DNA from 3 places in the Oricola thermophila genome. Region 1 is predicted to be linked to each of the others. Evidence: riboswitches for the same ligand, from Rfam matches in the RefSeq annotation. Region 1 holds a riboswitch; each other region holds the start of a gene.
The links. A riboswitch is a leader RNA that binds a small molecule or an ion and turns the genes downstream of it on or off. The one in region 1 is predicted to bind cobalamin.
Positions count from the first base shown of each region.

Region 1 (8,028 bases):
GATCTACGTGACTCACGACCAGCTCGAGGCGATGACCATGGCGGACCGGATCGTGGTTCTCAATGGCGGACGGGTCGAGCAGATCGGCAGCCCTCTCGACGTCTATCGCAACCCTCAATCCGCCTTCGTGGCGAGCTTCATCGGCTCCCCGGCGATGAACCTCGTGCCGGCGCGAGGCGAAAACGGCAACCTTGTCATCGGCGACCAGACGGTCGCGATGTCCAACGGTCACGCGGTGGCTGACGGCCCGGTCACCTTCGGCGTTCGTGCAGAGGACGTCAGCCTTGCCGGAACCGGCGAAAAGGCGGACTTGGAACTCGTCATCGACTATGTCGAGGAACTGGGCGCCGGACGCCTCGTGCACGGGCGCGTCGGCGGCGAGCGCCTGGCCGTCTCCCTGCCTTCCGGCGAACCACTTTCGGACCGGGTCGGCCTGAAGCTCGACCGCGAGCGCGTACACCTGTTCGATCCCGAATCGGGCAAGCGTCTCTAGCCCCAAAATCGCCGGTCGGCCTCCGCCCGGATCGGCCGCGCCGTCCCTTCCCGGGAAAAAGTCTGCGGCTGCATGGGTGCCATGCAGCCTTTTCTATTGCAATGCAGCATTAAATCGTTTCAAAGGGACGCACCCACAACAAGGACCAAATCATGACACGAGCGACGCTTGCCGCGCTCGCCGGCCGCTTTCCGCTTGCCGGCCGCGAGCCCGGCACCTTTGCCCTTCTCAATCCGAAAACGGTCAGAACCGAGCTTCTTTCAGGCCTCACGGTCGCGCTCGCGCTTGTTCCCGAGGCAGTGGCTTTCGCCTTCGTGGCCGGCGTGCATCCGCTTGTCGGCCTCTATGCCGCCTTCATGGTCGGCCTCGTCACCGCCGTCCTCGGCGGACGGCCCGGAATGATCTCCGGCGCCACCGGCGCGCTGGCCGTCGTCATGGTTTCGCTGGTAGCCGAGCACGGTGTCGAATACCTGTTCGCGACCGTGGTGCTCATGGGCATACTGCAGGTGCTGGCCGGCGTGTTCCGGCTCGGCAAGTTCATCCGCCTGGTGCCGCATCCCGTCATGCTCGGCTTCGTCAACGGTCTGGCCATCGTCATCTTCATGGCGCAGCTCGGCCAGTTCAAGGTGGCCGGAGCCGACGGCGCCATGCAATGGATGACCGGCTGGCCCCTCGTCACCATGCTCGGCCTCGTTGCCGCGACCATGGCGATCATCTGGGCGACCCCGAAACTGACCGGCGTCATCCCGGCACCCCTGGCCGGGATCGCGATCGTCGCGGCAATCGTCATCGCCTTCGGGATCGACGTGCCGCGTGTCGGCGACCTCGCGTCCATCGAGGGCGGCCTGCCGACCTTCCACATCCCGATGGTTCCGCTCACCCCGGAAACGCTTTCCGTCATCATCCCCTATGCGGTCATCCTCGCCGCTATCGGCCTCATCGAGAGCCTGCTGACGCTGAACCTGGTGGGCGAGATCACCGGGCAACGCGGCGGCGCATCGAAGGAATGCATCGCCCAGGGCACGGCCAATCTCCTGACCGGCTTCTTCGGCGGCATGGGCGGCTGCGCGATGATCGGCCAGTCGATGATCAACGTGAAGTCCGGCGGTCGCACGCGGCTTTCCGGCATCGCGGCGGCGCTGTTCCTGCTCGCCTTCATCATGGTCGGCTCGGCACTGATCGAGCAGATCCCGCTCGCCGCGCTGGTCGGCGTGATGTTCATGGTGGTTATCGGCACCTTCGCCTGGCAGACGCTCAAGATCCTCGGGCGGATACCGCTCACCGACGCCATCGTGATCGTGCTGGTGACGGTCGTAACCGTGATCACGGACCTCGCCGTCGCCGTCGTCGTCGGCGTGATCGTGTCGGCGCTGGCCTATGCGTGGAACAACGCGACACGCATCCATGCCCGCAGCCACGTCACGCCGGAGGGCGCCCGGGTGTACCAGATCGAGGGGCCACTGTTCTTCGGCTCGGCCGAGGGATTTGCCGAGATATTCGATCCGGCCGGCGACCCGCAGACGGTAATCGTCGATTTCATGAACAGCCGTGTCGCGGACCAGTCTGCGCTGCAGGCCATCGAGGATCTCGCCTCGAAATACGAGGCGCGCGGCAAGACCCTCGTGCTCAGGCACCTGTCGCATGACTGCCACCGGCTGCTCAAACGCGCGGGCCAGCTGATGGTGGATTCCGACGACGACCCGGACTACGGCATCGCCGTCAACTATTCGGTGAAGACCGGCGTGTTCGGCGGCGGGCACTAGAGCGACCAATATATACAGGCGTTGCAATTTGTTGTGACGCCTGTACTCCTAGCAAGCCTTGTCGAAAATCGTTTCGCTGGTAGTCTTTTTCGCACTCTCTGCAATATACTTTTGCGGGATTGAGTGCTGGGAGGGCGAAATGACGATTGATATCGCAACAAAAAGGCCCAGAGACGGGGGCGGACTTCAATGCGAATTCAACATACTTGAATCGCTTGGTTATGTGATTTTATGGATAATCCTTTGCATTTTTACAATCGGAATAGGATTGTTCGTAATGCCGTACTACTTCTATAAGGCGATTCTGAACAAGACATGGATCGTCAACGCATCCGGCGAGAAGATTTACAGATTTCAGTGCGATCTAAACATTTTCGAGATGATTGGACATATCATCCTCTGGATCATTCTCACAGTCATTACTCTCGGTATTGCGCTGATTTTTTACTACTTCAGAACACTCCGGCTTTGCATAAACAGAACCTATCTACAGCGTATCTAAAGACGCTGCATAAACAAGACGGCGGGCGCTAGTGCCCGCCCGTTGCCGGTTCTAGCGCACGATCACCTTCGTGCCGACGCCGACGCGTCCGTAAAGGTCGATCACGTCCTCGTTGCGCATGCGAATGCAACCCGACGAGACGGCCTGGCCGATCGTCCACGGCGCGTTGGTGCCGTGGATGCGATAGAGCGTCGAGCCGAGATAGAGCGCGCGTGCGCCGAGCGGGTTGGCCGGCCCGCCTGCCATGAAGACCGGCAGTATCCGGCCCTTGGCCTTCTCGCGCTTGATCATCTCTGCGGGCGGACGCCAGGACGGCCACTCGGCCTTGCGGGTGATCTTGTGCGTTCCGGCCCACTCGAAGCCCGGCTTGCCGACGCCGACGCCGTAGCGACGGGCGGTGCCGTTCTCCCCGACCAGGTAGAGAAAGCGATCGACCGTGTCGATGACAATCGTGCCCGGTGCCTCCGGCCCGTGATAGGCGACGGTCTGCGGCAGGAAGACCGGATCCAGCTCGAAGCCTTGCGTGGGGTTGGCCGGGCGCGGCGCGGAAACCGTCTGGACCCGGGGTGCCGTGCGTACCGGCGGCGCGGCGCGCTTCGCCGGCCGGACAATCACCTTCTTCGCGTTCGAGCGTACCGAATTGCCCGTGATAGACCGCTGCGAGTTGAGCTGCATCACCCACGGGGCGGCGAGGTCGGGGCTGAGCACCACCGGCGGCTTGGAGCGGTAACGCTCCTGCGCGGTCGCGGGAAGGGCGAAAATGAAACAGGCGGCGATCGCCGCCAGAAGGCGTATCGGTTTCATCGGACGTACTCTCTACCAGGCGTCACCACAGCCGACATGACCTGTCAGCAGCTTTCACATCCGAGGATGACGCATCGGAACCACCCAATTATGAATCGTGAGCCGCTAAAAGGCCAATTCGGGCGTCAATCTGCTGTCAAGGTTACCACCGGGTTGCCACAGATGGTAAACGGGAAATGAACGACGAGGAGGCTACATCCGTGGACGGACTGACCGAAGGGCCGGACGGCAGGCTGCGTTGCGCCTGGCATGGCAATCTGGACGACTATCTCGCCTACCACGACAGGGAATGGGGCCGCCCGGTCGACGACGACATCCGGCTGTTCGAGAAGATCTGCCTGGAAGGCTTCCAGGCCGGCCTGTCCTGGCTCACCATCCTGCGCAAGCGCGAGAATTTCCGCGCTGCCTTCGCCGGTTTCGATTTCGAGGCGGTCGCCCGGTTCGGCGAGGCCGATATCGAACGACTGATGCAGGACGCCGGGATCGTCCGCCATCGCGGCAAGATCGCCTCCACGATCAACAACGCCCGGCGCGCACTGGAACTGCGCGACGAGTTCGGTTCGCTGGCTGCCTATTTCTGGTCGCACGAGCCGCCCGCCTCGGAACGGCCCGCCGTGATCGACTGGCCGACCCTGAAGGCGATGCCGACGACGCCGACATCCACCGCGATCTCGAACGATCTGAAAAAGCGCGGCTGGTCGTTCGTCGGGCCCACGACGGTCTATGCCTTCATGCAGGCGATGGGACTGGTCAACGACCATCTCGAAGGCTGTTGCTGCCGGGAAGAGGTCGAGGCGGCGCGCACGGCGTTCCGTCGGCCGGGACGGTGATGGCCGCCGGAAACATGGTTAACAAAATATTGCTGTAGATACCTGCATTCGCCATAGTATGCTGCCGGCCAAGGACGGAAATAATCCGCCATACAGGAGGCAGTCATGAATATCGCAACATTCGCAGGCGCCGCGATCGCGGCCTGCCTGCTCGCAATGCCCGCCAAAGCCGCGGCTTTCAGCCCGATATCGGTCGAGCCGGTCCGCGGCATGACCTCGCAGGACGGCGATACCGCAGTCCGGAAAGTCGGCTATCGCAACGGCGGATACGCGAAGTTCCACGGCGGCATCAGCTATACCGGCGAGTACGGGCTGAAATACGCGCCGAGCTACTGGCGCAAGCGCCATCACGGGCACGACGTGAACGTCAACATCTATGTCGAGCGGAGCAAGCGCCCCAAAAGCCGGCGAGGCGCGCAACCGCTGATCATTGAGCTGCCCCGCTAGGGGCCGGCTAGCCGCCCATCAGGTCAAGAAGATCCGGGCCGATAGCGCCCTCGATCTTCAGCAGCCTCCGCTTGGTCTCGGTTCCGCCCGGGGCCGAGAAGCCGGTCATTGTTCCCCCCGCCCCGACGACGCGGTGGCACGGCACGACGATGGGGAACGGATTGTTGCCGAGCGCCTGGCCGACCCGGCGAGACAGGGCGACATCGCCCAGTTCGCGCGCGATCTCGCCATAGGTGCGGATCTCGCCCGGCGCGATCCGCCGCGTCAGGTCGTAGACACTGCGCTCGAAATCGCCGACGCCGCCGAAATCGAGCGGCGCTTCCCCGAAACGGGCGTCCCCGCCGTCGGAAAGCTTCCGGATACCCGAAATCACCGTCGCGATCGCCTCCGGCGCCTCGGCGGCCTCGACCGCGCCAGCGGCGCGACGGCGAAGGCGAGCGAGCGTCCCGTCGTCATCGACTTCCGGAAAGCTGACGGCGACAATCCCGCCCGCGCCCCAGGCGATGCCGCAGCGGCCGAGGGCAGTGTCGAACAGCATGACGGAGGTTTCGCTCATGGCATCCCTTAACACGCTTCGCGCCTCCGGTGCATGTCCACGTGCCTCCGGCGGCAGCCGGTCAGTCCCTTCGGCCCCAGCGCTCCGCGAATAGGAGTTCGTCCAGCGGCAATCGCTGCCGCCAGCCCTTGATCGCGAGTTCCGGCTCCCGGTACAGCCGGTCGACATGACCGACGCACAGATAGGCGACGATCTCGACATGTGCCGGGATGGCGAGCAGCTCCTTCAGCTCGCTGTCGCGGTAGATGCTGACCCAGCCGACGCCGACGCCCTCGGCACGCGCCGCCAGCCACAGGTTCTGCACGGCGCAGGCGGTCGAATAGAGGTCCATCTGCGGATTGTGGGTGCGCCCCAGCACCACCTTCCCGCCCCGGGTCCGGTCGCAGGTCACGCAGATGTTGACCGGCGCCTTGAGAATGCCCTCGAGCTTGAGCGATCGATAGAGTTCCCGCCTCTCGCCCTCGAACATTTCCGCGGCCTCGTCATTTGCCGAACGGAACAGCTCGGCGACGCGTTCGCGTCGCGCGCGATCGCGTATCACGATGAAGTTCCACGGCTGCATGAAGCCGACCGAGGGCGCCCGATGGGCGGCTTCCAGCAACCGGCGCAGCAACGCATCGGAAAGTTCGTCGGACAGAAACTGGTCGCGCACGTCGCGGCGGGTTTCTATGGCGCGATAGACGGCCTGGCGGTCGGCTTCGGGAAAGGCACCGGCGGGCGCAGGATGAAGGTCTCGATCTTCGAGCATCGTTTGTTCCCCAACAACGCTTGATGCAACCGCACCGCCGTCCGCGCGGTGCGGTCCGATCCGCCTGGCCGGTCTTCTGACTCGGGTTCATCCGGTTCGCGCGGCCTTCCCGGCGCCGCCAGTGGCCGGGACGGCAAGCCGCCCCGATGCGCGTTCCGTCCCCCTCACAGCGTTGGGCACGTTCCCGGTTCGCACGGGATTCCCGATTCTCCCGCGATGCGGGCACCAGGCCGGTCCCATAGACCACAGGGCGCGCGGCCCGGCAAGCGGAGACGCGGCCTCGGATACGTCGTCGCGATGACGGCCGTCGTCTTGCGGCAAGTGGGCCGGTCTTGTAGGGAAGGCGCGACCCAGCATATCCCTGCCAGACAGGCCTTCCCATGTCCGACAAGAAACAGAAGAAACAGCAGAAACTGAAAGCGCGGCTGCCGCGCGGCTTCGTCGACCGTTCGCCGGCCGACATCCGCGCCACCGACGAGATGGTCGCCAAGATCAGGGCGGTCTACGAGCGCTACGGTTTCGATCCCGTGGAGACGCCGATCTTCGAATATACCGACTGCCTCGGCAAGTTCCTGCCCGACCAGGACCGCCCCAACGAGGGCGTGTTCTCGGTGCAGGACGACGACGAGCAGTGGATGAGCCTGCGCTACGACCTGACCGCGCCGCTGGCCCGTCACGTCGCCGAGAACATCAACACGATCCAGCTTCCCTACCGCACCTACCGGGCCGGATGGGTGTTCCGCAACGAGAAGCCGGGACCGGGCCGGTTCCGCCAGTTCATGCAGTTCGACGCCGACACGGTCGGCGCGCCGGGCATCCAGGCGGATGCCGAGATGTGCATGATGATGGCCGACACGATGGAGGCGCTGGGGATCGCCCGCGGCGACTACGTGATCCGTGTAAGTCATCGAGACTTGCTCGAAGGGCAGCTTGACGCCACATACGTCATAGACGGACTACAAAGGCTTCAAGCGCTAAGGAATGCCGACAAACGTGATCGTCTCGGTATCTCCGGCGTCTGGCAATTGAATGCTGAGGGCCGAAGGGACGAAAGCGGAGCATTCGTCGAAGGTGCGAAAATCGTCAATACAGCGAATACCGCCATCACTGCGACAATCAGCGCCTCATTTTCAGATATTTCGATTGATGACGATACCATTTCCATCAGGATCGATCCAAATGTAAGAGAGGTTATCGTTGAGGGAATTGGCGGCAGCCACAGTACGGACAACAATGAAATCATCATAGATGATTCCACTAGCTCTGTACGCATCCGAGCGACGGGCGACACTACAAAAATAAAGAAGGCCCAAAGTGAGCTACAACAGCTTCAGGGTCTGTTCGAGTCAGCAGGCTATGGCCCCGACCGTATCCGCATCGACCCCTCGGTCGTCCGCGGCCTCGAATACTACACCGGCCCGGTCTACGAGGCGGAACTCCTCTTCGACGTCACCAACGAGAAGGGCGAGACGGTGCAGTTCGGCTCGGTCGGCGGCGGCGGGCGCTATGACGGGCTGGTGAAACGCTTCACCGGGCAGGACGTGCCGGCGACCGGTTTCTCCATCGGCGTGTCGCGGCTGATGACGGCGCTCAAGAACCTCGGCAAGCTCGGCCGGGAGGAAATGGTCGCGCCGGTTCTCGTCACCGTCATGGACGGCGACACGGAGGCGCTCGGCCGCTACCAGAAGATGGTGCAGGACCTGCGCGCCGCCGGCATCCGTGCCGAGATGTACCAGGGCAACTGGAAGAAGTTCGGCAACCAGCTCAAATATGCCGACCGGCGCGGCTGCCCCATCGCGATCATCCAGGGTTCCGACGAGCGCGCCGCAGGCAAGCTGCAGGTCAAGGACATGATCGAAGGCCGCAGGCAGGCCGCCGCGATCGC
Region 1 is NZ_CP054836.1:2,609,919-2,617,946, forward strand. Features, by position in the region: gene HTY61_RS12545 (ABC transporter ATP-binding protein) at 1-493, shown strand, start outside; gene HTY61_RS12550 (SulP family inorganic anion transporter) at 646-2,256, shown strand; gene HTY61_RS12555 (DUF6693 family protein) at 2,315-2,758, shown strand; gene HTY61_RS12560 (L,D-transpeptidase) at 2,810-3,562, opposite strand; gene HTY61_RS12565 (DNA-3-methyladenine glycosylase I) at 3,739-4,392, shown strand; gene HTY61_RS12570 (hypothetical protein) at 4,498-4,839, shown strand; gene HTY61_RS12575 (methylated-DNA--[protein]-cysteine S-methyltransferase) at 4,847-5,395, opposite strand; gene bluB (5,6-dimethylbenzimidazole synthase) at 5,457-6,143, opposite strand; cobalamin riboswitch at 6,193-6,388, opposite strand; gene hisS (histidine--tRNA ligase) at 6,524-8,028, shown strand, end outside.

Region 2 (8,028 bases), 1.9 Mb from region 1:
ATCGGCTTGCCGGGCACGTCGCAGAAACCCTTCAGTCGCAGCACGTCGTGCCGCGCGATGATGTCCTTGAGCCCGGCGACGAAACCGTCGGTGTCCGCAATCGCGCCCGTCTCCGCGACGAAGCTCTCGAACTCGTCGTGGTGGTGATCGTGGTCCTCACCGTTCTCATGCTCCATCTCGTGGTGCGACTTGCGCAGCGCGATCTGGTCCTCGGTCGCCGAATCCAGCCCGAGCAGCACGTCCGCCGGCAACCGCCCGTGGGTGGAGTGGACGATCTTCAGCGGCCGGTCGGTCTGCCCGGCGACATTGTTGCGCACCGCCTCCAGTCGCGCCGCGTCGATCAGGTCCGCCTTGTTCAGCACCACCATGTCCGCGGCGCGGATCTGGTCCTCGAACAGTTCCTCCAGTGGGCTTTCGTGGTCCAGCGCCTCGTCGGCGGCGCGCTGCGCCTCCAGCCGGTCGTGATCGTCGGCGAAGCGGCCTTCCGCCACAGCCGCCGCGTCGACCACGGTGACAACGCCGTCCACCGTCACGGCCGTCTTGATGCCCGGCCAGTTGAAGGCCGCCACCAGCGGTTGCGGCAGTGCCAGCCCCGACGTCTCGATCACGATGTGATCCGGCCGCTCCTCGCGCTCCAGCAACCGTTCCATCGTCGGAATGAAATCGTCTGCCACCGTGCAGCATATGCAGCCATTGTTGAGCTCGACGATGTCCTCCTCGCCGCAGCTCTCGATTCCGCATCCCTTCAGTACCTCGCCATCGACGCCGAGATCGCCGAACTCGTTGATGATGAGCGCGATCCTGCGCCCCTGCGCGTTCTCCAGCAGGTTGCGGATCATCGTCGTCTTGCCGGCGCCGAGAAAGCCGGTGATGACGGTGGCGGGAATCTTGGACTGCATGTGTTATCCCTTCATCTTCAGCGGCAATCCTGCCGCAACGAAATAGACCGTGTCTGCAACGCCGGCGACATCCTGGTGCAGGCGTCCGGCATGATCGCGGAATTCGCGCGCCATCCTGTTGTCGGGCACGATGCCGAGTCCGACCTCGTTGGAGATCAGCACCACGGGTCCCTTCGCGTCTTTCAGCGCCGCGCACAGCCTCGCGCTTCGTGCCGCTATATCTGCTTCGGCCATCATGAGATTGGTAACCCAGAGCGTCAGGCAGTCGACCAGCACCGCCCGCTCCTGCCCGGTCGCGCGCGCCAGCGCACCTTCAAGGTCGTCCGGCTCCTCGACGGTCGTCCATTCGGGTCCGCGCCGTGCCCTGTGATGGTCGATGCGCGCGCGCATTTCCTCGTCATGCACCTGCCCCGTGGCAATATAGACCGGTTCCAGCCCGCTGGCGGCGATCATTCCCTCGCCGAATGCCGACTTGCCGGATCGCGCGCCGCCGAGGATCAGCGTCACGCCCGTCGCGGCGGGATGGCTGGTTTCGCTTGGCATCGGACGACTCCTGCATTCGCTTGGCGGTCGCCCCGTTCAGATGCCGGGTCTCTCGATTGACGCCGCATCCGGCTCGAGATCCGGTCCGTTCGGGGGCACCCCGCCCCATCGGCTCGCTGTCATGGCAGGTCTCCTGGCTCATGGCGTTCGTCCGGCACCTGCCTTCCCGGATGTCTCCAGTGGCGCTCCGTGTCGTCCGGAGCTGCGGTGCCGCGCCATTCTACAGTCGCGGGGTCGGCCGTGATTTGGGCGCCCTGGTTGGGTCCGCCCGTCACATTCCCTTTTCGTCCCGGCCGTTGTCGCGGCACGGGAACCATGACGCCTCAGGCATAGGCTTGGCCGGCGACGGAAGTCAATCGCGTTAACGCGTTTTAAAACCCTGTGCGGATAAGGGACGGCAACACCGAACCTTAACCACATCCTATACGATTCTCTTCGGAACGGCATTCGGCTGTACGCAATCTGGCGTTGAGCGCGTAAGAATGCTCAGTCGAAACCCCAGACTGGCAGATATGCTCGAGCGCATCTTCATAGTGCGTAGCGTGGCGGAAGCGATTCGCAGGTCGATCGCTTGGTGCCTCGTGATCGCTTTCATCGCGGTCATCCTGACCGACCCGCTTTTTGCGGTCTTTTTTCCCGATCTGGCGAAGACATACGGGCCGTCCGTCAGGGCATTCGCCTTCGGCATTGCCATACTGGTGTCCGCGCCGATCGTTGCACTGTTCTTCCGCATGTCGCTTCGCATGGTATCCTTCAATGAGCAGTTGAAGGACATGGCACGCCACGACTCCCTGACCGGCCTTCTCAACCGGGCCGCGTTCGAGGAGATCATTGCCGGTCGCGCCCGGGATTCCGGCGATGACGCCTCCCCCGAAGATGCGCTGATCATCATCGACATCGATCATTTCAAGTCGATCAACGACACCTATGGTCACGCCGCCGGCGATCACGTTCTGCGCATGGTGAGTGTCTGCATTGCGGGCAACGTGTTCGAGCGCGACTACGTGGCGCGGCTTGGCGGCGAGGAATTCGCTGTGCTGCTGATCGGCGCCGGTGCGAGCGGCGCAGTCAGGGCTGCCGAGCGCATCCGGTCCGCGCTGGAGGAATGCACGAGTCACTACGAGGGCCGCGTCATCCGCGTCACCGCGTCTCTCGGCGGCGCCCTTTACCCTCGCGGCGCGGCCTATCCGTCCGTATACCGGAGTGCGGACTTCGCGCTCTACCGGGCCAAGGACGCCGGTCGCAACACATGCGAGTTCAACGGCCTGCCCACCGTTCCGCGGAATCCGAAGCCGGGTGCTGAGACGCTGACGGAAGACACGAACCGCGGCATCGCCTAGCCCGCTTTGCCGGCGACTTCCAGCAACCCTTCGATATCGACATGGCGCTGCATGTCCTCGGCGATCGCGTCCAGCGCAGCATCGACGGCTGCGCGATGGTCGCTCCCGGACGACTCTGCGCCGATGCTCTGCAGCCAGGCCGCACGAAACGCCCCGCTGTCGAACAGGCCGTGCAGATAGGTGCCGAACACCCGGCCGCCGACGGCCACCGCCCCGTCGGGCACACCGCCGGCGACAAGCGCCGGTCGGGCGCAGTCCGGCCCGCGGGTGACGCCAAGGTGAATTTCGTATCCGGACACGTCGACGCCAAAGACGGGCGAATGCGCGGTCACGTTCTCCAAACGCTTTTCCGGCGCCATTTCGGTCTCGGTGTCGAGCAGGCCGAGCCCCTCGGTCTCGCGCGGGCCGCCCTCGATCCCCAGCGGATCGCGCACGGTGCGGCCCAGCATCTGGTAGCCGCCGCAGATACCGACGACATGGCCGCCGCGCGCCACGTGAGCGCGGATCTGGCGGTCCCAGCCATTCTCGCGGAACCGGACGAGATCGGAAATCGTCGATTTGGAACCGGGTATGACGATCGCCACCGCATCCTCGGGAAGGCGTTCTCCGGGCCTCACGAACACGATCTCCACCCCCTCCTCCTGCGCCAGCGGGTCGAGATCGTCAAAATTGGCGATCCGGTCCGGCATCGGTACGGCGATCCTGACCCCGCCGTCCTGCCCTGCAGCCAGCCGTTCGAGCACGACCGAATCCTCCGCCGGCAGCCGCGCCGCGTCCCCGAGCCAGGGCAGGACGCCAAATGACCGCCAGCCGGTGAAACGCGTGATCGCCGCCAGCCCGTCGTCGAACAGGCTGACGTCGCCGCGAAACTTGTTGATGATGAAGCCATGCACCGCCGCACGGTCGGTCTCGTCGAGCACGGCGTGCGTGCCGACCAGGGAGGCGATCACGCCGCCGCGGTCGATGTCGCCGACCAGGAGCACCGGAACCTTCGCCCGCGTGGCAAAGCCCATATTGGCAATATCGCCCTCGCGCAGGTTGATCTCGGCCGGCGATCCCGCGCCCTCGACCACCACGATGTCCGCCTCGGCGCTGAGCCTCCGGTAGCTCTCCATCACGCCGGCCAGCAGGTCCGGCTTCATTTTCTGGTAGTCGCGGCCGCCCGCCTGCCCCCGCACCTTTCCGTGCATCACGACCTGGCTGCCGCTCTCGCTTTGCGGCTTGAGCAGGACCGGGTTCATGTGCACCGTTGGCGCGGTGCGGCAGGCAAGCGCCTGCAGCCATTGCGCCCGGCCGATCTCGCCGCCATCGTCGGCGACCGCGGCATTGTTCGACATGTTCTGGGGCTTGAACGGCCTGACGGTCAGGCCGCGGTTGGCGAGCAGCCGGCACAAGCCCGCGACGAGCACGGTCTTGCCCACATCCGAGCCGGTTCCCTGCAGCATGATGGCCTTCGACATGAGCCATCCGCTACCGCATGTATCGCCTTTGGGAAAGCCGTATTGCGCCTGACGGCGCCGCAAACGCCAAAACCGCAGGCAGCGCGGGCGCTGCTTGCGGTTCTCCGGCTGTGCCGGAAACTGGAGCCCGCCATGAAAAGCGACGGATAATTCGAACTCCGGTACGCAGTACCTTCTCCGGAGATGGAGGCGTTGTCTCGCTCGCCTCGCGATGGACAATAGGCGGGAGGAGTTACCACGAGGTTAGTGAGACATTAAGCAAACCTAAATTTCGCAGTTTTTTCAATTAACAATGCCGATTTTCGCCTGACGCAGGGGTAATACGGAATCCGTCCGTTCCTTGCGCGCCCGCGCCGGCACGGAAAACGGCCCGTTCCGGCCCTCGCCATGCCCCGGCACCGCTCCCGGCAGGAATTGGGACTGGCACTCGCCGTCATATGGGCCTACGAGAATATGAAGTGAGGAAATCCGCCGGGCCCGCACACTCATGCAAAAGCGCCACTGGACGCATATCGCTCTTTTCGCCGCCGCGCTCGGCCTGGCCGCCTGCGCATCGACCGCGCCGCGCATCACCACGACCTATTACAACATCAACGGCACAACCGGCGCCGATCTCGATCGCGAGATCGCCGAGAAGGGTCCGCTGAAGGGCCACGCCCTCGCCTCCGCAGCCATAAAGTTCGTTCCGGTCGCCATCTCCTATGACAAGAGTGACGGCAAGTGCCGCTTCCGCGATGCGAAATTCCGCATCGAGGCGAACGTGACCTTGCCGCGCTGGCGAACCCGCGCCTCCACCGATCCCGAACTGCGCACCGCCTGGAAGTTCCTCTCCGCCTACGCACGCGAACACGAGGCGGTCCATGTCGCCATCGCCGAAAAATATGCCCGCAAGATCGGCGAGGAGCTGATGGCCCTTCCCGCGAAGGAAACATGCGACGATCTCGACAAGGCCGCCGAGCGCGTGCTGAAGCGCAACCGGGTCGAGCACAATCGCGAGCAGCTCGCCTTCGACGAGGAGGAACAGCAGCGCCTTGCCGAGCTGTTCGGCTGACGCCCCCTTCTAGCGGCGCCCCTGGCGCAGTTCCTTCTCCGCCGTGTCGAAGGCCTTTCGGATCCTGTCCACGGCCATGTCGATGGTTTCCTTCGTCCAGATCAGCGGTGGCGACATGATCATCGTGTCCATGACGGCACGCATCATCAGGCCGTTGGCGATCGCGTGATCGCGGATGACGACCGGCGCCGAGCCTTCGGGCTGGAAGCGCTCGCGCGTGTCCCGGTCCTTCACCACCTCGATCGCCGCAAGCAGGCCGAAGGTCCGGATCTCGCCGACCATCGGATGGTCGCCGAGTCCCGCCTGCAGGGCTTCGTGCAGATAGGGTCCGGTCTCGTCGCGCACGCGCCCGATCAGGCCCTCGCGCTCGATGATCTCCAGGTTCTTCAGCGCCACGGCGCAGGCCACCGGATGTCCGGAATAGGTGTAGCCGTGATAGAACTCGCCTCCCTTTTCCACCAGCGTGCTGGCGATCCGGTCTCCGACGAGCAGCGCCGACAGCGGCTGGTAGCCCGATGTCAGCCCCTTGGCAGTGGTGATCGTATCCGGCTTGATGTTCATGGACTGGGCGGCGAACCATTCGCCGGTGCGTCCGTAACCCGTGATCACCTCGTCGAGCATCAGCAGCACGTCGTGCTTGTCGCAGATGCGCTGGATTTCCGGCCAGTAGCTCTCCGGCGGGATCTTCACGCCGCCCGCGCCCTGGATCGGCTCGCCGATGAAGGCGGCGACATTCTCCGGCCCGGCCTCGAGGATCGCGTCCTCGACCGCCTTCGCCGCACGCAGGCCGAAATCGTGGTCGCTCTCGCCGGGATTGGCCAGTTCGAATGCGTAGGGGCACATGACGTGGCGTATGTTCGGCACGGCGCCGTATAGCTGCTCGCGCATCGCCGCCATGCCGCCGAGCGAAGTCGCGGCGACAGTGGAGCCGTGATAGGCCCAATCCCGCGAAATGATGATGTTCTTTTCCGGCTTGCCTTCCAGCGCCCAGTAGTGGCGCACCAGCCGCAGCGCCGTGTCATTGGCCTCGGAACCGGAGGAGCCGTAGAACACCTGGTTGATGTGATCCGGCGCGATCTCGGCCAGCTTCTGCGCCAGCAAGGTCGGCGTCGGCGTCGTGCAGCGGAAGAAGGCATTGTAATAGGGCAGCTCGCGCATTTGCGCGGTCGCCGCCTCGACCAGTTCCTCGCGGCCGTATCCGGCATTGACGCACCAAAGCCCGGCCATGCCGTCCAGGATCTCGTTGCCCTCGGTATCGTAGACGAAGGGCCCGTCCGCGCGCGCTATGACACGGGTTCCGGCCTGGCGCAGGTCCTTGTGGTCGGTGAAGGGATGCAGGTGGTGCGCGTTGTCGATCGCGCGCAGCTGTTCGGTCGAGTAGTTCTTGTAAGTCATCGAAACCTCCTGGAAATTCGTTCGGGTGACGCCTCTCGGGCGCCAGATGGTGCTCAGGAGGTCCCGTGGGGCGAGTAGCCGATGCGTGCGCAAAGCAGCAGCAGGTCGCTGTGCCGGGTGCGCGATGTGGGTATCGGGATCATGCCCGGAAATTAGCAGGCATTCGCCGCCGTGCAAGACGGAACCTTGCCCCGGAATCGCTCCCGCACGCGGCCTTTGCGGCAACGCGGGACTTGCGCCAGGCCGCTGATTCGCCAAGCACCGCAACCTCTTGGCGGCGGGCGCCGCGCAACCGCGTTTCCCGCCTGCTCGATTTCGAAAACCTCTGATCGATTCCGAAAATCGTTTGGCGATTCCGAAAACAGCGCGGCACGACGGCACGCGGAATCCCATCTCCCCGGCAACGCGATACGGCGAGTGCCGTACGCGCCCGGAATGAAAGGATGAAACGATGAAACGCCAGTTGAACACCATGCGCATCGCCGCGGCCGCCCTCCTTGGACTGGCCGCCGTCGCAATGCCGGCCAGTGCCGATGAATACCCGCAGGACCGCCAGGTGGTAACGGACGCCATGAATACCGGCTCCATTTCCTCCCTTGATCGCGCCTGCAATCCCGACGATCCGAACGCGGACATCGTCTGCCGTATCACCAGGGGCAACCCGGACCCGAAGTTCCCCTCCGTCCCCGTCAATCCGGCTTTCGGACTCTGATTTCCCTCGCAAGGGGTGGAGAAATGCAAGCGGCGCCCGCCGGTATCTTTTCGGAGGCCGGCGGGTCACCTATCTAGAGGGCATGGAGTCCGAATCTTCCTCCCTGATTCTTCTGCTGGAATTTGCGCTGCGCGGCGGGACGACCGGGATCGGCCTGTTGATGGCGGGCCTGCTGTTCTCGGTCCGGCCGGTATGTGCGACCACGTTTCTCGGCGGCTTGTTCGCAATCGGCGCGGCCGTCTACGCCATGATATCCGCTCCGGCCATCCAGGAGGCGGTCGGCGCGGCCTACGCGCCGCTCAGGCTGTTTGCCATGCTGTCACCGGCCTTCTTCTGGCTGTTCATCATGGCGATGTTCGATGACGATTTCGAATGGAAGGCCTGGATGGCCATTCCGCCCGCGACGATCGATCTGGTCCACCTGGCGGCCCTTCCCTTCCCCGACGCGGCACATGCCGCGCGGGTGGCCCATGTTGCCATCGTCATCGTCCTTATGGCCCACGTCCTCGTCCTCACCCGCCGCAATTTCGGCGACGACCTCGTTGCCGCACGGCGCCAGTTCACGACCATTGTCGTCGTGCTCGTGCCGTTGGTGTGCCTTACCATCGTCGTGGTCGCGACCTACGAG
Region 2 is NZ_CP054836.1:509,922-517,949, reverse strand. Features, by position in the region: gene cobW (cobalamin biosynthesis protein CobW) at 1-899, opposite strand, end outside; gene cobU (bifunctional adenosylcobinamide kinase/adenosylcobinamide-phosphate guanylyltransferase) at 903-1,442, opposite strand; cobalamin riboswitch at 1,549-1,775, opposite strand; gene HTY61_RS02360 (GGDEF domain-containing protein) at 1,925-2,782, shown strand; gene HTY61_RS02355 (cobyric acid synthase) at 2,779-4,242, opposite strand; gene HTY61_RS02350 (DUF922 domain-containing protein) at 4,730-5,293, shown strand; gene HTY61_RS02345 (aspartate aminotransferase family protein) at 5,303-6,688, opposite strand; gene HTY61_RS02340 (hypothetical protein) at 7,140-7,400, shown strand; gene HTY61_RS02335 (AraC family transcriptional regulator) at 7,483-8,028, shown strand, end outside.
Region 2: linked by a shared signal. The riboswitch ahead of cobU (bifunctional adenosylcobinamide kinase/adenosylcobinamide-phosphate guanylyltransferase) and the one ahead of bluB (5,6-dimethylbenzimidazole synthase) in region 1 are both predicted to bind cobalamin.

Region 3 (8,028 bases), 880 kb from region 1:
TTGCAGGAATACGGACATGACACGTCGGCGCTTCGCTCGAAGTCATGGGACGAGTTCGCCGGCGCGGACGCGCCGAAAATGGATATCGTCATAACCGTTTGCGACAACGCGGCCGGAGAATCCTGCCCGATCTGGCCGGGCGCCCCGGTGCGGGCACATTGGGGCATTCCCGATCCGGCCGGCAGGGGCGAGACGGTGGAGGAACGCCGCGCCGCCTTTGCCGAGACCTACCGCCTGCTGGAAGCGCGCATCCGCGCGCTCATGGACCTGCCATTCGAAGACATGGCACCAGATGAGCTGAAGATGGAACTCGACCGGATCGGCGCAATGGACGGAGCAACCGAACTGGCCGCCGCCCGGGCAGCGAAGTAGACGAAACAGAAGACCCCCATGGACTGGAAAGACGACAAGAGCCTGCCCAACGTGGCGGGCGACCTGCTGCACGACATCGACCACGCGCAGCTGTTCGACGTCGCGCCCTCGACGCACCAGCCGCGCGTCCTGATGCTCTACGGCTCGTTGCGGGAGCGGTCCTACAGCCGCTTCCTCACCTACGAGGCGGCGCGCCTTCTCGACCGCTTCGGTGCCGAGGTGCGCATCTTCCATGCCGACGGGCTTCCCCTGCCCGACGACCGCTCCGCCGACCATCCCAAGGTGCAGGAACTGCGCGAACTGTCTCTGTGGTCGGAAGCGCAGGTGTGGTGCACGCCCGAACGCCATGGCGCGATGACGGCCGTCATGAAGGCGCAGATCGACTGGCTGCCGCTGTCGCCGATCGGCGGCATACGCCCGACCCAGGGCCGCACGCTGGCGCTGATGCAGGTCTGCGGCGGCTCGCAGAGCTTCAACGCCGTCAACCAGATGCGCGTTCTCGGGCGCTGGATGCGGATGATCACAATTCCCAACCAGTCCTCCGTCGCCAAGGCGTGGCTGGAATTCGACGACAACGGGCGCATGAAGCCGTCGGCCTACTACAACCGGGTCGTGGACGTGATGGAGGAACTGGTGAAGTTCACCCTGCTGACGCGCGACCGTTCCGCCTATCTGACCGACCGGTACTCGGAACGGGTCGAGAGCGCAGAGGAAGTCCACAAGCGCGTCAGCCTGCGAAAAATCTGACCGTGTCGGCACGGCGGCAAAATTCGCCGCAAGGGCGATTGTGCGCCGCCCCGCATTTCTCTAGGATTTGACTCGCGGGTTCCAGGACGGCCAAGCCGTCCGGATTAAAAGGGAACACGGTAGGGACGACCCAAGGAGGGGCCTGATCCGTGACTGCCCTCGCAACTGTGAGCGCGAGCCGCGTCCACTATGCCACTGGGGAGACCTGGGAAGGCGGACGACGGTGTTGAAGCGCGAGTCAGGAGACCTGCCCGCTTGACGTCAAACCGGCGGTGCCGAACGGCACCGTCTCCAGATGCACGATGGGTGCAGAAAGGAAAGACCATGCATATCGAACCCGGCGTCGTCGACGGCGCCAAGATCGTCCTCAGCTACGCGACCGCAGCCGCTTCCTTCGGGCTTGCAGGCAAGATGGCACTCGACACCATCCGCAATGACGGTGGCATCGTTTCGCTTGCCGCGCGCAGCGTCGCGACGACCGCGCTCGTCTTCGGCTTCTTCGAGATCCTGCCGCATTATCCGGTCGGCGTCTCGGAGGTGCATTTCATCCTCGGCTCGACGCTGTTCCTGATCTTCGGAGCGGGCCCCGCCGCGCTGGGTCTTGCGCTCGGCCTGCTGGCGCAGGGGCTGTTCTTCGCCCCGTTCGATCTGCCGCAATACGGAATCAACGTCACGACGCTGCTGGTACCGCTCTACGCGATGAGCCTGCTGGCGAAACGGATCATCCCCGCGAAGACGGCCTACAAGGACGTGAAATACACGCAGGCACTGGCGCTCTCGACGTCCTACCAGACGGGAATCGTCGCCTGGGTCGCGTTCTGGGCGTTCTACGGCCACGGCTTCGCCGCGGAAAACCTGGCGCAGGTCGCCTCCTTCGGCGCCGCCTACATGAGCGTCATCATTCTCGAGCCGATCGTCGATCTCGCGGTTCTGACAATCCCCAAGAATGCCGACCGCCTCACCGACAACCTGATATTCCAGAACAGGCTGCACCGCGCCGCCGCCTGACCGGGCGAACGGAAGACAAGATCATTTGCGCCCGCCGGTCTTGCCGGCGGGCGTTTTTCATTGCGGTTCCGCGTTGCCGGTGCGAACCAGAATGCGCTGGTAGAACCGGCCGATCGCCAGCAGCGAGATACCGAGCCCCATGAAGGAGAATGCACGCAACGCGCCGGCCAGCGCGGTCATGTCGAGGAGAAACACCTTGCAGACGGTGAGCGCGATCACGACCGCGGATGCTACACGCAGGGGCAGCGACCTCAGGCCAAGCCCGGCGGCAAGGACGACGGCGCCCAGAACCAGCCACACGGCCGAGTAGGTCCAGAACTCCATGTCGGACGTACTCCTGAAGAGGCCGATGCGCTCGCCCTGGAAGGCATGGCGCGTCATCAGGGTGAAGTAGGCGAAGGCCAGCAGCCCGGCAAGAAGCGCATAGGAAAGCGTGTACCATCTCGGTCGCACAGGCCGCGCCAGCAGCGCGACCACGGCGGCAAGCACTGCCGTCACAAGGTAGGCCGGCAGAAGCATGTTGAGCACCGCTCCCTCGCCGACGCTGTCGCCCGTCAGCAAGGGGTTGAACACGAGCAGCAGGCCGAGCGCGGACATCGCGGCACCGAAACCGCCGGCAACCAGCGACGCCAGGTCGAAGACCCTCGCCCGGGTGAAGCGCGCAACGCGCTGCAGCCCGATGGAAAAGCCCAGGGCGGCAATCGTCTGCACCGCCATGTCGGCCAGCCGGAAGTGCCCGCCGATGATGTCGCCGCCATTGATCCAGTGACGCAGTTCCAGCCCGACGAAGAAGGCCAGAAGCGCCAGGCCGATCGCGGTGACGATGGAGCCGGTTCGCGCCGCGCCGGCACGACGCAGTATCTCGCCGCCGAGCAGCACCGCCGCGGCGGGCAAGCCGACGATGACGACCAGCCGGTTGAGGAACGGCGTCGTGCCTATCGCCTCGCCGGGGAACGGAGCACTCGCCCACAGCCCGAGCGCGGCGAGCAGGCTTGCCGCAATGGCAAGATACGGCAAGGCCGCCAGCGGCCGCGCGCGATAAACCCACGCAATGCCCGCGGCGGTCAGTGCAAAGCCGAAAGGCATCCAGGTGGCGGACAGGGAGACTCCCAGGCCGAACGAAAGCAAGGCGATCGCGGCGACCGCGAATGCGGCCGGCGCGGGCGCCGACCAGTCGCCCGGCCTCGCCCGCGTGAACAGTTCGGCCAGCAGCACGAGCAACAGCGCGATGGCTATCGAGGCCGTGCCGAACAGCAGGTCGGTCTCGAAGGGCGAAATGCGCAGATAGGCGATGACCGGGGTGAATACCGCGATCACGGACCCTGCGACGGCCAGGTTTCCGGCCATGCGCGGCGCCGTTGCCGCGGCACGGCGCGCGGCACCCATGGCGAGTGCAGCAACCGGCACCGCGAGGAAGGCGATCGCGCCGACATAGGCGCCGATATCGGCGGGCATGAACGCATCGCCGCCCTCGCCGTCGAGGATCAACCCCGGATAATGAACCAGCGGCAGGTCGATTGCGGCGGCTCCGGCGAGCACGACGAGGGACGCCGCGCCCGAGGCGACGGACAGTGCCGGCCAGATACCGGCAGCAACCACGATGATCGCGCCGACCGCCAGGCCGGCGGGCAATGCCGGGAAACCGGCATTCACGAGGCAATGCTCCGCATAGACGAGCGCGATCAGCACGAAGGAAACCACGCCCGGCCGGTCCCAGGGCCTGTCCTGCAGCGGAACGGGCCGCTCGGACTTTTCCCAGCCGAATGTCGCCGCGAATAACGCGGCGAGGCACGCCAGCAGGATCGCGCCCGCCCACGGCACCGCCGGATCATCCACCGCGGCAATGAGGAAAGCCCAGAGACAGCCGCCGACAACACCGCCAACCGCCAACCACAACCAGTCGCGTATGCGCGAAACCGCCATCACCGATGCAGTCACGACGAGCGTGTGCAGCGCCAGCGCGACCGGGTTCGGATCGCCGGAGGAAACCAGGGACGGCGCGCCGTAAGCACCGAGCAGGCCTATCGCGGCCAGTTTCGGCCCGTGTATCGAGGACAGGAGAAGGCTGGCAATGCCGATGACCGTCAGGCCAAGGAAGGCCACACCGGGACCGACGAAATGGTAGAGCGCATGGGCGGCATAGAGCGTGCCGAAGGCGCCGATCGCTCCTGCCCCGGTCAGGATGCCGGGAACGTCCGCCTTGTGAAACACCGGAAGATCGAGCTCGCGGTCGCGCCGACGCAGCCATTCGCCCGCGGCGAACAGGGCCGCCGAGAACAACGTGCCTGCCGCGATACGGGCACCGGGACCGAGCAGGCCCGCCTCTATCGAGTAACGGACGAGGAACAACGCGCCCAACGCGATGGCTATGCCGCCGAGGATGACGGACCAGCTGGCGCCAACGAGCTTCTCGAAATCGGCCGCGCTGCGGCGTTTCTGTTTCGCGGACGGCAATGGCGGCGGCGTTGCGGGCGTCGACTTCCGGTCGGATTCGCCCGACGCGCGCATTGCAACCGGCTCGGCATCCGGCGTCGGCGTCCTGCCGGCGGATGCCCGGTCAGAAGCTTTCGGGCCGACCGGCGGCGGCGACGCAGCCGGCGGGCCGGACGGAGCCGGCCCCATGTCCACTCCCGCCCGCACGAGGGCCGCCCGCAACGCCTTCGTCTCGGCTTCCAGCTTGCCGATTCTGCGGGAAATGCCCGTCATGACGACCAGCACAACCAAGACGGCAATCACGACTACCGCTTCCATGTTCTCGCTCCCGTATTACCGACACACCAACAGATCCGGGAAAATGACCGGCAGCCGTCGCCCGCAAATGCTTGATCGTCCGGCATCCATGCCCCCGTTCTTCGCCGCCGCCCTGCATAAGGGCGTCCGCCGGGATTGTTGATAGCAAAATGCAACCATAACCTTTCCGGAATGCAGGTTCCTGTCCCGAATTCCTTTCGTTTCGCATGCATCTGCGCCGGGCCGGTTCAGCGAAATTGAACGCCGGATCAGAACATTGCGCTTGGCTCGACACGTTTCGCGGAATATTGCTCGGCATCCCCGACCGAGCGGAGCCGCCATGACCACCACAGACCGTTCCCCCTCGCGAAGCGACTTTCCCTGGCTCATCATCGCCAGCGGCTGCGTGATCGCGGCGCTCACCTTCGGGCCGCGCTCGGCAATGGGCTTCTTCCAGCTACCCATGCTGGCCGATACCGGCTGGTCGCGCTCGGACTTCGGGCTTGCCATGGCGATCCAGAACCTGATGTGGGGCCTCGGCCAGCCGCTTTTCGGCGCGCTGGCGGACCGCAAGGGCACCTGGCGGGTGCTGGCGCTTTCCGCGGCTCTCTATGCCGCCGGGCTGCTGCTGATGGCCATGCCGCAGAGCGTGTGGTTCCTGCACCTTGGCGGCGGGCTGCTCGTCGGCCTCGGCATCGCTGCCGGTTCCTTCGGCATCATCCTGTCCGCCTTCGCCCGAAACGTGACGCCGGAGCAGCGTTCCTTCGCCTTCGGCATGGGAACGGCGGCCGGATCTGCCGGCATGTTCCTGTTCGCGCCCTTCAGCCAGATACTGATCGATGCGCTGGGCTGGCAGGACTCGCTGCTGATCATGTCGGCGATGATGCTCGTCATCCCGGTGCTGGCGGTGCCGCTGCGTGGCAACTCGCAGTCCGGCACGCAGAAGCAGACCGACATCGACCAGTCGATCGGCGCCGCGCTGCGCGAGGCCTTCGGCCATCACAGCTACCTGCTGCTGACCGCCGGATTCTTCGTCTGCGGCTTCCAGGTCGCCTTCATCACCGCGCATTTTCCCGCCTATATCGGCGACATCGGCATCGACGCGCGCTTTGCGGTCATGGGCATCGCCCTGATCGGCTTCTTCAACATCATCGGATCGCTCGCCTCCGGCGTGATCGGGCAGAAATACTCGAAGCCGATCTTCCTGGCGCTGATCTATATCGGCCGGTCCGTCGCCGTGACGGCCTTCCTGCTGCTGCCGCAGACGGGAACCAGCGTGATCGTGTTTTCCGCCGTCATGGGGCTTCTCTGGCTGTCGACGGTCCCGCCGACCAATGCCCTCGTCGCCATCATGTTCGGTACGCGCTATCTCGGCATGCTCGGCGGCATCGTGTTCCTGTCGCACCAGGTCGGCTCGTTCCTGGGCGTCTGGCTCGGCGGCTACCTGTACGACATCTTCGGCACCTACGACCCTGTCTGGTGGCTCGGCGTCGCGCTCGGCCTGTTCGCCGCCGTCGTGCACTGGCCGATTCGGGAGAAGCCCGTCGCCCGGCCGGCGCTGAGCGCGGCTGAATAGCGCGCCCGCCTATTCCTGCGCCGGCACCGCGAAGATCGCACAGGTCTCGGTGCCGAAGGCCATGACGCGGCCGAGTCCGTCGATAACGCGGCATTCGGACACGCCGGTGGTGCGGCCCCGGCTGACGACCGTTGCCTCGCAGGTGACCTCGCCGGTTTCCGGCGTTATCGGACGGATCAGGTTCACCTTGAACTCGGTCGTGGCAACGGCTTCGCCCTTCTTCAGCAAAGTCTGGACCGCGCAGGCGAGCGCGGAGTCCATGATCGTCGCGGTCCAGCCGCCATGGACCGTGCCGATCAGGTTGAGATGTTCCGCCTTCGGCATTCCCTTGAAGACCGCCCTGCCCTCCTCGACCTCGACGATCCGGAAGGACAGCGTTTTCGAGATTGGCGGTGCCGGCAACTCGCCGGAAACGACCTTGCGCAGCATCTCCAGTCCGCCCAGCGATCCGATCGCCTCCGGCGGGACCGAGCCGAAGCCTCCCGATGCGTCGCGATCCCGATATGACTCGCTTTCGGACCTGGTCATGTCCGGTCTTCCCCCTTTTGTGCGATGGCCCGCCCGACCGCGGCGGCGAAGCCGGTTCGCGCGGCCGGCTCCGCCATGCCGCGCGGCTCGTAGACGTGACGGCGCAGGAAATGGCCCGTCAGTTCGAAGGCCGCCGCCATCGCCTCCGCGTCGGGCGCGGCCGGCGACCGGCCCGAGAGGAATGCGGGCAGCGCCAGCAGCCTGTCCTTCCACGGCTCGCCGGCGGCACGGCTCACCGCGCGGCCGCTTTTCGGCGACACATAGACCAGGTCCTCCCGGGAACCGGTTCCCGCGCAGGATGAAAGATCGAGGCCGAACCCCAGTTCCTCGAGCAGCCGCAACTCGAAGCGCACCATGAGCGGACCGGCGATCTCCGGCTCGCACAGGTGTTCGATCATCACTTCCAGCGCGCGGAACAGTTCCGTGTGGCGGTCGCGTTCGGGCAACAGGCGCAGATGGCCGGCGAGAAGCTGGATGCCGTGAATTCCGGAAGGCTGCTCCATCAGCCGCGCCGCCGACAGCGCAAGCGGCTCGACCTGGAAGGTGCCCAGATGCTCTTCCAGCCGGGCGCGCCAGGTGAGTTCCACCGCGTTGCCCGGTTGCAGCACGGGCTGCTGGCGGCGCGAACGGCCGCCACGCACCAGGCCGAGATGCCTGCCGCGCTGTTCCGTCATCACTTCGAGGATCAGGCTCGTCTCGCCGTGCCTGCGCGTGCCGATAATGATGCCGCGGTCCTGCCATTCCATGGCGCGGACAATGCGTCAGTCGGCGGAAAAGTCCAGCCCCATCTCGCGATATCGTTCCGGGTCGTCGCCCCAGTTCTCGCGCACCTTCACGAACAGGAAGAGATGAACGGGCTGCTCCAGTATCCCGGCGATCTCCTTGCGCGAGGCCTGGCCGATCGCCTTGATCGTCTCGCCCTTGTGGCCGAGCACGATCTTCTTCTGGCTGTCGCGCTCGACATAGATCACCTGCTCGATGCGCACCGAACCGTCCTTCCTATCCTCCCATTTCTCCGTCTCGACGGTGGAGGAATAGGGCAATTCCTGGTGCAGGCGCAGATAGAG
Region 3 is NZ_CP054836.1:1,731,750-1,739,777, forward strand. Features, by position in the region: gene HTY61_RS08420 (arsenate reductase ArsC) at 1-372, shown strand, start outside; gene arsH (arsenical resistance protein ArsH) at 391-1,119, shown strand; cobalamin riboswitch at 1,179-1,388, shown strand; gene HTY61_RS08430 (energy-coupling factor ABC transporter permease) at 1,444-2,127, shown strand; gene HTY61_RS08435 (DUF2339 domain-containing protein) at 2,185-4,878, opposite strand; gene HTY61_RS08440 (MFS transporter) at 5,198-6,433, shown strand; gene HTY61_RS08445 (PaaI family thioesterase) at 6,443-6,961, opposite strand; gene recO (DNA repair protein RecO) at 6,958-7,707, opposite strand; gene era (GTPase Era) at 7,723-8,028, opposite strand, start outside.
Region 3: linked by a shared signal. The riboswitch ahead of HTY61_RS08430 (energy-coupling factor ABC transporter permease) and the one ahead of bluB (5,6-dimethylbenzimidazole synthase) in region 1 are both predicted to bind cobalamin.